Regions from separate parts of the [Ruminococcus] lactaris ATCC 29176 genome, predicted to be linked through region 1. Evidence: predicted binding sites of a transcription regulator. Region 1 holds the regulator's gene; the other holds the start of a gene.
The links. Region 1 encodes Rex, which represses fermentation and respiration genes when NADH is low (regulators of the CRP and FNR family bind a similar motif). Its sites were predicted from a motif close to ATTGTTAANTANTTAACAAT; they were not measured.

Region 1 (5,941 bases):
GGTCTTGATGACTGCGATCAGTTTTCCGTCTTCGCCAATCCGCTTTTTCATCTGCTCCATATTATATGCAATGGCATCCAAATCGATATATGCACAAACTCTGCTGTATTTCTTCATTTAGTTACACTCCTTTGCTTTCTTCATCGCTACCTGTATTCCATGGATCAGATCCCTTGCGAGAACACTGTAACCACCTTTTTTATCCCTTGCCTCATCTCCACCACAGGCATGCAGAAAAACGCCTGTCACTGCACTTTGAAATCCATCCATTCCCTGTGCGAGAAGTCCGGTGATCACACCCGCAAGCACATCTCCCGAACCGCCTTTTGCCATGGCTGCATTGCCTGCCAGATTAAGGAAGTTCTGCCTGTCTTTCTGGGCAACTATCGTCCTGCTGTCTTTTAAGACACAGATACACGGGGATTCCTCGGTAAACCGGTGAAGTACTTCAAACCGCCGTTCTACAATTTCTGATACAGAGATTCCTGTCAGCCGGGACATTTCTTTCATATGAGGGGTGAGGATCATATTTTTCCCAAGTTTTTTATACAGATCTTTCCTTCCTGCAAGAAGGTTCAGTCCATCTGCATCAATCACGCAGGAACACTTTGCTTTCTCTATTGTATGCAGCAAAATCTTTTCTGATCTACTGCTTTGTCCTAATCCACAGCCGATACAGATGACATCTGCCCACCCGATCAGTTGATCCAGTTTCTCTTCATCATACTCTCTATAGCAGGAAATGATCGCCTCTGGAAGAAGTCCCTGAAGTACCTGCCTGTTCTCTTCTGCTGTATAGATCTGGACAAGTCCGGCACCAACCGTATACGCTGCTGTAGCTGAAAGATAAGCTGCTCCTGCCATTCCCGGACTGCCGGTGATCATAAGGACTCTGCCAAAACTGCCCTTATGCGAATCCTCTTTTCTTTCCGGCAGCAGATTTCCCAGCTCCTTTTTATCATAGGTCATGCAGACACTTTTCTGTTCAAAAAAGTACTCGGGATCAATCCCGATCGTTACCGGAACAACCTCTCCCGCACAGATCTGTCCCGGATACAAAGCACAGCCACGCTTCTGACATGCCATAGATACTGTCAGTTCCGCCTGAAATGCAATACCAAGCACCTTTCCTGTAGCAGAACAGATTCCTGATGGAATATCCACTGCAACCTTCTGTGCCGTCTGCCGGTTCATCCATCCGATCACATCTCTGTAGTGTCCTGCAACTTCTCTGCACAGACCAACGCCAAAAATTGCATCAATGATCACAGTATACTCTTTCTCGGGGATTTCTGTAAACAAATTAATCCCGAGATTTTTGTCGATCTGAGCCTGCAATCTGCATTCTTCCGTCATAGAGCTTTCTCTTCCCGTAAAAAGCACATCCACATGGCAGCCCTTTTCAGCCAGAAGTCTTGCCACAGCAAATCCATCTCCGCCATTATTTCCACTGCCGCATACGATCAGTGGTCGCCTTAAATCCTTTTTCTTTTCTTCCAGTACTTCAACAATTTTTAATGCTGCCCTCTCCATAAGAACCACAGAAGGTACACCGATCTGCTGGATCGTATACTGATCTGCTTTCTTCATCTGTTCTCCGTCCGGTAAATATCTCATGAGCAGTCCCCTTTCTTTTAAAGACAAACTGCTGCGGACCGGTCCAGCTATGACCATACCCGCAGCAGTCCTCTGCTATTTTTGAATTTCATTGTGCTGGCTGATATTATAAGACAATTTCATCAGACTGTCAGCAAGATGTACACTCTCCACAATGACATCCTTGGGAAGTGTAAGATCCGTATGTGCAAAATTCCAAATGGCCTTGATCCCATTCGCTACCAGGACATCCGCTACTTCCTCCGCTTTTGACTTGGGAAGTGTAAGAGCTGCAATCTCAATATCATTTTCCTGCAGGTATCCTTCCAGTTCATCCAGCATTCTGACAGGGATTCCCCGGATCGTCACTCCCTCAAGACGCGGATTCACATCAAATAAACTTTTTAAAATAAATCCATTCCGTTCAAATGATGCATAATTTGCCAGTGCCTGTCCAAGATTACCGGCACCGATAATAATAAAGTTATGATCCTTATCCAGTCCCAGTATCTTTCCAATCTCCGTATAAAGGTACTTTACATTATATCCATATCCCTGCTGTCCAAATCCACCGAAATTGTTCAGATCCTGCCGGATCTGGGATGCTGTTACCTGCATCTTTTTACTCAGGTCATTGGATGAGATCCTCTCTACACCCGCTTCAAGCAGGTCTCCCAAATATCTATAATATCTTGGAAGCCTGGAAATTACGGCACGTGATATTTTTCTTTGTTCCACTTCCATTGCCCTCCACATCATAATCTACCCAACATTATATAGAATAGTTAAACTTCTGTCAAACTTTACTTTCCTACTTCTTGTATTTTCGGCTATTTTCGATATAATAGATACTTGGAGTTTTATAATAATGAAGAGCCATTTTAAAATAAGAACTATGATATAAGGAGTTTATTGATTATGATTTTAGCCTGTCACAATCTGAATAAAGCATTCGGCGAACATACCATTGTCTGCGACGGTTCTTTTCATATTGAAGACCGGGAGAAGGCAGCTCTTGTCGGGATCAATGGTGCCGGGAAATCTACGATTCTGAAAATGATCATCGGGGAGGAACCCCTGGACGGTGGCGATGTTATTCTTGCCAAAGGGAAGACTCTCGGTTATCTTGCACAGCGTCAGGATCTGACATCCGGCAATACAATCTATGAGGAAGTAAAAAGTGCAAAAGCCGATATCTTTGCAATGGAAGCCCAGCTTCGTTCCATCGAGCAGGAACTGAAATCCTTAACCGGGGAAGATCTGAAAAACCGGCTGGATACATACAACCGGCTTCAGTCTGAATATGAGGCCAAAAATGGCTATGCCTGTGAAAGTGAAATCACTGGTGTCCTGAAGGGGCTTGGATTTACAGAGGATGATTTTTCCAAGCAGACCGATACCCTCTCAGGAGGTCAGAAGACACGAGTCTCTCTTGGAAAACTGCTTCTGACAAGCCCTGATATCCTCTTACTGGACGAGCCGACCAACCATCTGGATCTTAGTTCCATTGCATGGTTGGAAACGTATCTTTTAAATTATTCAGGAGCCGTATTGATTGTTTCCCATGACCGGTATTTTCTGAACCGTGTCGTAACAAAAGTCATTGAGGTCGATCAGGCTCATATTCGTATGTATATGGGAAACTACAAAGCCTATGCAGCGAAAAAGCAACAGATCCGTGATGCCCGCCTGAAAGAATACATGAACCAGCAGCGTGAAATAAAGCATCAGCAGGCAGTCATCGAGAAACTTCGTTCTTTCAACCGGGAGAAATCCATCAAGCGGGCTGAAAGCCGGGAAAAAATGTTGGACCGTATCACTCCTGTTGAAAAGCCCGTTGAAAGCGTCCGCGAAATGCACTTTTCTCTTGAGCCGTCCTGTATCAGCGGATCGGACGTCCTGACAGTTGAACATCTGTCCAAACGCTTTGACAGCCAGCAACTTTTTCAGGATATCAGCTTTGAGATCCATCGCGGGGAACACGTTGCCATCATTGGTGATAATGGTACAGGAAAAACTACCCTGTTAAAAATTATCAACCAAGTAGTCTCTGCAGACGAGGGATCTTTCACGCTTGGATCAAAAGTCAAAATCGGATATTACGATCAGGAACATCACGTCCTTCATGATGAAAAGACGATTTTCGATGAAATTTCCGATGACTACCCATCCCTGACTCATACGCAGATCCGCAATACACTTGCTGCATTTCAGTTTACCGGGGAGGAAGTCTTTAAACAAATCCGTACACTCAGCGGTGGCGAAAAAGGACGTGTATCCCTCGCAAAGCTGATGCTGTCCGAGGCAAATTTCCTGATTCTCGATGAACCTACCAACCATCTGGATATTACCTCCAAGGAAATCCTGGAAGAAGCCCTGAACAACTACAGCGGAACGGTTCTTTATGTCTCCCATGACCGGTATTTTATTAATCAGACCTGTTCCCGCATTTTGGAGCTTGTCAATCAGACTTTTGTAAATTATATCGGAAACTATGACTACTATCTTGAAAAGAAAGAAGAACTGACCCGGGCATACGCATCTGCCCCTGCCGTATCTGCCGGTATTGCTCCCTCGGAATCTTCTTCCGACAATCAGACAGAATCCAAATTGAGCTGGCAGGAGCAGAAAGAGCAGCAGGCAAAAGAGCGGAAACGCAAAAACGATCTGAAAAAGACAGAAGAAGAAATTGCAAAGCTGGAAGAACGAAATACCGTAATCGATGAAGAACTGACAAAAGAAGAAATTTACTCCAACTCCATCGAATGTCAGAAACTTTCTACCGAGCGGGCTGAAAATGAGGAAAAGCTGGAAGCCTTGTACGAGCGGTGGGAAGAGTTGGCGGAGGACGTGTAATAAATTTGTATTTGTTGGGGTGAAAATGATTCGGTATCAGGAAGGCTTTTTGACAGAAGAGCGTCCATATCCGCCCTTGCTGTTGCATCGCAGTGCAGGACCCGCTTTACCTCAGCCCGTTGACAACTTGTAACAGGAATGTGGAAACACTCGTGCAGAGGCACTCCTGTTTACGTTCCTTAACAAGTTGGGCAAAGTGTCTTCGGAACGCTCCTTGTCAATGCACTGCTCACGCAACAGCAAGGGTGGATATTAGGCTTTTCAAATCAGAAAATTTTCCCTCATACCAGAACATTTTCTCCCAACAAAGACGAAATTCCAATAAGAAATAAAGAGCCGGATGGCTATCGACGAAGATAAATGCTCCATCAAATAGTAAATACAATATTTACGAGATGCCAGGGTCAAAAGGTCTAAGCCCACATGAGCTTGCTCATAGGTGGGTGAAAGACCTTAGGCTCCGCCCCGATATGAGCATAAAAGTGGGATGATAATCCCACGATATGCGAATATTGGGTAGGATTGTGGAAGTGCGTAGCACGGAGCAATCCGTAGGCATCAAAGTCGGGGGCTTTTGCCCCCGACATCTTTACGATCGAGTATCTTAGTCAATAGCCATCCGGCTTTTTTCTATTCTTTTTAAATTTGCATTGTTGAGTGACTACGCTGTGGAGTCAGAAAAAAACTTCTTACTGTGACTACCAGCGGAAAGCAGGGTATTCCTGAGCAGGTGCATTAGCAGGGAGCGTTCCGAAGACACTTTGCAGCGTTTGTTAGAGAAAGTAAATCGAGTGCCATTGCACGAAGATTTCCACTTTCGAGTTACAAACGGTCAACGGGCTGAGGTAAAGCGGGCCTGCACCGCGAAGGAATGTCCCTGCTTTCCGCGTCCGCTTCGCCACAAAGAAGCTTTCTGATTTACAAGCGTATCACCCCAACAACTACAAATTTTCTACCTTAATCTCCCGCTCTCATATCTGCTCTTCATCTGCAGAAACCGAACCAGCCCTGCATACCGTTCTTCCAAAGATTCTTCACGTTCTGCATATTCCAGACTTTCTGCAGCCGCCGTCAGAAATCGTTCGCTCAGTACAAGCCTGTGCTTTTTCAGATATTCCAGTTTTTCTTCATTTTTTTCAAGATCCAGAAATTCCAGAATCATCGTCATATCATCCTGCAGTGCCTCGGATTCACAAATCGGAGCAACTTCTTCTATCTTTTCAAAACGATATTTCTGTCCCCACTCATCTGCCTGTTCCCGGATTAATGGACTCATAAAATTCACCAGTCTGCTCACAAAAACTTTTCCCTTTGTTCTGTTCACCGCTACATAGACAACCATTTCTTCTCTCGTCTCTGTCGATATGGCACAATGCAGTATCTCATAAATACCACCTTTAAAATGACGATATTTTTCTCCTGCTTCTGGCTTTTTTCTTTCCATTTTTCTGTTTCCCTCTTTCTGCTGTCTGCATCTAACTGTCAGATT
Region 2 (5,941 bases), 1.1 Mb from region 1:
TGTGGATGAGCCTGTTATACAGGCTCTTTTTTTATCTATTTTTATTTTCACCTACTAAAAAAGGTAATAAAACCCCTGAAAGTAAATCGTTCAAAATCTTATCACCACTTTTTCATTTTATCATGAACGCCTCTTTTTTATCAACCGTGAAAAGATTCCTGCCACCATTCTGCTGTTTCCGTCCTTATTTTACAACAAATGCTGTACAATAAAGTTCCCTTCTGCATGATAATTGATTTTATGGTTACTGTTCACTGAACAGTAACTCAGGATCAGATTATTCGCCTTTCTCTCCCTGCATCACTTTATATTTACTTAGATATTATGCAGGAATCTCGCAATAGGTAGCAAAAAGACCCTGCTTAAAAAAGCAGGATCTCATTTTTAATCTTATTTTCTTTCTATTCTTTTCATCTGTAGAATACAGTCTGCATCTGACTACAGATAAAATTCCATCGGATAGGTCGGATATGCAATTTCCTCCAGCTGATCCATCGTTACCAGTCCTGCCGGAGCAAGAAGCACTGCCGGGATTCTGTTAACGATCGTTGCACAGGTATGTTCCACTGTTGCCGGTTTTACAACATGAAACTCTGTGTCCGGTTCTCCCGTAATCTTCCAGTCACACATATCTCCATCGTCTGCTCCGTACACCTTTCCGATACACTGCGTCTCGATGACCGGTCCCTGGAATGTCTCCGTTGTAACAACTGCTGCCATACCGATACAATTTCCCTTTGGAATCGTCGCATCCAAAGTAGATGAATACAGATCTGTATCATGAAAATATGGCACACATTTCTGCGTCTGGCTCTTGATCGTCCATCCCATCTTTGAAGCAAGTGCCTCATTGGAATTCCATACATAAGATGGCTCTATCTCTTCCGGATGTGCAATCTGCTTTTCAAACTCTTCCGGCGTCAGACCTACACCATGTGCTTTGGCAAGTGCCAGTCCATAATCCTCTACATTATAACTTACTGCACCTTCAATCTTCTCGATCTTATGGCATCCACCGGCTACCATGCCAACCATATTTACCCAGAAAATATCTTCCATACCACTTCCGACAAATGTACAGCCATTCTCTTTCGCCGTCACATCCAGAATATTCGCTCTGACAGGATCTGTCGTCCAACAGTAAGTTGCCTCCTCACAAGTTGTGATAACGCTGATTCCTCTGCTCAGGCACTTCATATAGTGAGGGAAACATTCACTTACAAGACTAAATAAAGTAACAACTGCAATGTCTGCATCTGTATTGTCCAGAACTTCATCGGCATTATCACTTATCAAGATTCCGGTCTTTACACCCAGCCCTGCATAATCGCCAATGTCCATTCCGACGATTGCAGGATTACAGTCAATCGCACCAACGATCTGGCATCCGGTTTCATAAAGATAACGTAATGTATACTTACTCATCTTGCCGCATCCATACTGAATTACTTTAATTTTCTCCATACTGACCTTCCTCTCTGTACTGCTTTCATCGCCCTGACAGACACCGGATCAAGCAGTACCGAAATACCAGTTTCTGTCTTAACAAATTCCTTTTATCTTCCTTTTCATTTGTTAAATTTTTATCTAAGTTCAGTATAAAGTCTGAAGTAACTTGAGAGTCAATCATCTTTTGTCACAGAAATCCGACAAATTATTTGTTCATTTTTACAGGAATCTGGAGCCGCAAATACATGGCTCTTTTCCGTTCATTAAAAATATGCATTTCCATGATCTCTTCACAGATATAATCTCCACAGATTTCATAGTGGTTCTTTTTACAATATTCCAACAGCCTTGCAGCACACTCCTGTTCTTCATCAAAATCTTCCGTATAAATACATGCATACATTCCATTTTCAATCTTCTGTACCCTGTCCTGAAGCGGAAAATTATCATCTACGAAAATAAAAATCTCATTAGAATAAAAAATCTGCTCTTCAAACCTTCTCCGGCTCATCAACGTTCCCGCATTACAATAGTAGACCTGTGGAATGTCGCATTCCATCAGCTTATTTTTCAGTTGCTTCAGAATCAGTTCGTATGTATCAATATTGTAATCATAAAAATTCTTATCCACCGTCATGGAATAAATGGTACGATCCGGAATGTACTCCAACGTAATAGTTCCACTTGCAGGGGATTTTTTGTAACGCTTGATCGATGCCACAGTCCGGTCGATCGCCTCCATTTTAAATTTCAGCTCCTCCATCTCCTGCAGTGTCTGCTCTCTTTTCTGCATCAGTACATCTTCTATCAGATCCAGATCTTTCCGGTCAAGGATACTCTTAATCTCTTTTAATTCCATTCCCAGCTCTTTCATATACTGAATCATGTCCAATCTGGCATTCTGCTTGATATCATAATACCGATAATGCGTCTTTTCATCCACATAACATGGGGTAAGCAGCTTCATTGAGTCATACAGCCTCAATGTCGGCACAGTTGTCCGGTTCATCTTCGCCATCTCTCCGATGCTGATATACCCTGTCCTTTTTTCGTCCATTTCTGCCTCCTGAAAATCCTCATACTCTTTTTAGCTTATGTATAGCTCATCAGGAACTCTAATGTAACATGAGAGTTTAAATCCAGCTTTCATCCCCTCCGGTGATCGCAAGGCTTAAAAGAGTATCCATCTTTTCAACCTCTTCTTCTCCTTCGATCTTCTCCAGCAATTCTGCTGTATCAATGACATTTTCCATTGATTCATCCGGTCCGATTTCATAATCAATCTCTGACTCACAATCAGGACACGCAATCTTTTTCATCGTCTGCAAAGACAGAAAACGATAACCACACTTTTTACATTCATAATAACCGCACTCTTTCGTGCCGTTCGGTACAAAATACATAATTTTTCTCCTTACTCTTACATTATTCATTTAGGCGTTTGCGAAACGCCAAAAGCCGCATAAATACGGCATTTTTTGTTGTTAAAATAAAATATCTCCTCAAGATTTATGGTAAAATAGAGTTGCGAGAAAGTATCAACCAATCCACCTAAAGGAGATATAGCTACATGATAACACATAAGTAGCTCTCTTTGGCAGAAGTTTTTGATGATTGCCAAAATAAATTCGACAACAACAAATACCAGTTCCTTTCACTTCTTGATGAAACCATTAACCTTGATGAAATTGTTCTTGTTTCTTTTGTTACTCATTTCCACGCTTCAACCGGAAGACCTCGAAAGCACCAACTTTATCCAATGCTTAAGGCTTTTCTGATTCAGCGTATATTCTCAATCCCGACTGATACGCTCCTGATTGTTTTCTTGAAATACTCTCAGGAATTACGTGATTTCTGTGGCTTTGATGTTGTTCCTGATGCCTCAAAATTCACCCGTTTCAAACAAGATTTCCTGATGGACTTACAATCTATGTTCGATCACATGGTTGATATTACCGAACCGATCTGCCAAAAACTTGACCCTCATCTGGCGACTATGACTATCTTCGATACCTCTGGCATTGAAGCCCGGGTCACTGAAAATAATCCAAAATACGCAAACCGTATTATCAAACAGTTAAAGGCTTTTGCAAAGGCAAACAACCTTGATAAAAGCTATGATCCTTATAAGGCTGCCTATGGCTCATCCGGATATCGTTGTGGAAAAGAATCTTCGTGCCTATCCCGGAGTTGAACGAGGTTCGACAGAATGGGAAGAAACTTATAAAATCCGTGTAAACGTTGAAAAGTCCATCAACCACTTTAAAGAAGTCTATCCTTGTTTTCAATCAAGATTGCGAACTTGTTTCGCAATTACCTGGTAATACCGTTCTTTGATTTCCATTTTATCGTTATTTTTCACAATTTTCCAGCGATATTCTTATTTTTTCAGGCACAAAAAATCACCGTCCCCACAGCTCCTACGTCTGCAAAAACGATGATCACTAGTGCGCGATCAGGGGTTCGAACCCTGGACACCCTGATTAAGAGTCAGGTGCTCTACCAACTGAGCTAATCGCGCTTCTCTTAAGTTGTATGTCCTTTCCTTAAGACAAGAGTTATTATATAATAGTTCTTTCAGGAATGCAAGCACTTTTTTTATTTTTTTCAAAAAAATATTTTTTTTGAATTATATCTACAATTTGCTAAAAAGACCTGCTGAATCTCTGATGTGTATCCCCGACAAAACAGAGACTCTTTCCTTTATCGGCATCTCTGCATATTCTGGTAGTCAAATCTCCAAGACTTCTTTCAGAGAGATCTCGAACGGATCCTTTACCAGCATCTCTGCATATTCTGATAGTCAAAGGGCAGACGATCCAGTCGAACCGTCTGCCCTTTGATTTTCTGATCTTTTCTGATTTTTTCAGTCTTTTATTCTGACTCTGTTTCTTCTTAAATGTCCACCTGGGAGTTATTATTTCTTTCCACCGATAACATTATCTACAAAGAAGTCCTGTGCAAGGATATCATCATCAGACATTACTTCTCCGTCTTTTACAAGTACATTTCCCTGATCGTCTTTCAGTTCTCCGGCATAAACCTGTACGTCACCATTGTTGATCTTCTCACGGAGTTCTTCAACTTTATCCTGGATTTCCTGTGGAACAAGGTCTTTATTGAACGGAGCCAGTGCAGCACACTCGCCTCCTTCATAATAGTTTGCTGAAATATCGATTGTTCCATCTGCTGTCTTTTTCATGATATCCTCAAAGATCGGAGCCCAGTTCCATACAAAAGATGTAAGAACTGCCTTCGGAGCTGATGCCTGCATATCTACGTTATAACCGATACAGAATGCACCATTCTCTTCACAGGTCTGCGGAACAGCAGGTGAAGAAGCTTCCATTCCCATATATTTGATTCCATTGTCAATCAGTGTCTTGGCATTCTGAGATTCTACATCAAGATCATACCAACTGTCAGCCCAGAGTACCTGAACTTTGGCATCCGGATTTGCATATTTTGCGCCAAGTGCATAAGCATTGATTGCTGTACGGACAGATGCCTCATCCATACTTGCACAGAAGCCAAGCTGATTAGATCCTTCATTCATCAGTGCTGATAAGTAACCTGTCAGGAAATCTCCCTCATATCCACGGATCTGGAACTCAATGATGTTATCATAAACATCGTTACTCTGCTGTGCAAAGATAACATCCGGGTATTCCTGCTGAAGCTCTGCAAGGATTGCCGAATATCCCGCAGAACATCCGAAGATAATGTCTGCACCTTCATCTACAAGCTCTTCCACTGTAGACTCGATCAGGGATGTATCTTCCTCTGAGATCTCTTCCATTGTCAGAAGATTTGTCTTTGTATCGATTCCAAGATCCTCACAGGCTTTTACAAGACCTTCATGCATAGACTGAGCCCAGCCGCCATCATCAATAACGGAATATTCGATCTCACCGATCACCAGCTCCGATACATCTTTGGTTTCTCTGTCTGAACCGGATGATTTATCTTTTGAATCTCCATTAGATCCACATCCTGCCACAAGACTTGCTGTCAGGGCTGTTACCATTAATAAGCTAAGTAATTTCTTTTTCATTTTGTCCTCCTCTTTTTCCGGTTTTTATCAATCTTTTTATTTTTCTTTTCAGATCTTTTTACCGGCTTTCACGATCATAAGGTTTTGCAAGAGCTGCCGGCTCTGCGGTATGCTTCTTTCTGAAGTTTCCTGTTGAAAGTATAAATACGATCACAGTTGCAATGTACGGAAGCATACTGTATACCTCCGTTGGAACAGACGGCAGATAAATCTGCAGATTACTTCCGAGACAACTGATAAATCCGAAGAGCAATGCTCCCCACATCAGCATGACCGGATTCCAGGATGAAAATGCAACCAGTGCAAATGCGATCCAGCCTTTTCCGGCTGTCATTCCGCTGTTCCAGAAGTTTGTATTTGCCAGCGAAACGCACGCCCCGCTGATCGACATCATCATGCATCCGAAGATGATATAACCATAACGCATCGCAAATACAT

Region 2: the regulator Rex is predicted to act here: its motif matches at 1,572-1,591, upstream of NQ541_RS01535 (NAD(P)H-dependent amine dehydrogenase family protein).

Annotation. Positions count from the first base shown of each region.
Region 1 covers NZ_CP102292.1:1,409,187-1,415,127, forward strand. The annotation lists gene alr (alanine racemase) at 1-117, opposite strand, end outside; gene NQ541_RS06690 (bifunctional ADP-dependent NAD(P)H-hydrate dehydratase/NAD(P)H-hydrate epimerase) at 118-1,617, opposite strand; gene NQ541_RS06695 (redox-sensing transcriptional repressor Rex) at 1,693-2,334, opposite strand; gene abc-f (ribosomal protection-like ABC-F family protein) at 2,515-4,452, shown strand; gene NQ541_RS06705 (DUF1653 domain-containing protein) at 5,405-5,896, opposite strand.
Region 2 covers NZ_CP102292.1:318,574-324,514, reverse strand. The annotation lists gene NQ541_RS01535 (NAD(P)H-dependent amine dehydrogenase family protein) at 439-1,464, opposite strand; gene NQ541_RS01530 (MerR family transcriptional regulator) at 1,655-2,506, opposite strand; gene NQ541_RS01525 (FmdB family zinc ribbon protein) at 2,583-2,852, opposite strand; partial or broken gene NQ541_RS01520 (transposase) at 3,044-3,595, shown strand; tRNA gene NQ541_RS01515 (tRNA-Lys) at 3,898-3,970, opposite strand; gene NQ541_RS01510 (BMP family ABC transporter substrate-binding protein) at 4,367-5,503, opposite strand; gene NQ541_RS01505 (ABC transporter permease) at 5,562-5,941, opposite strand, start outside.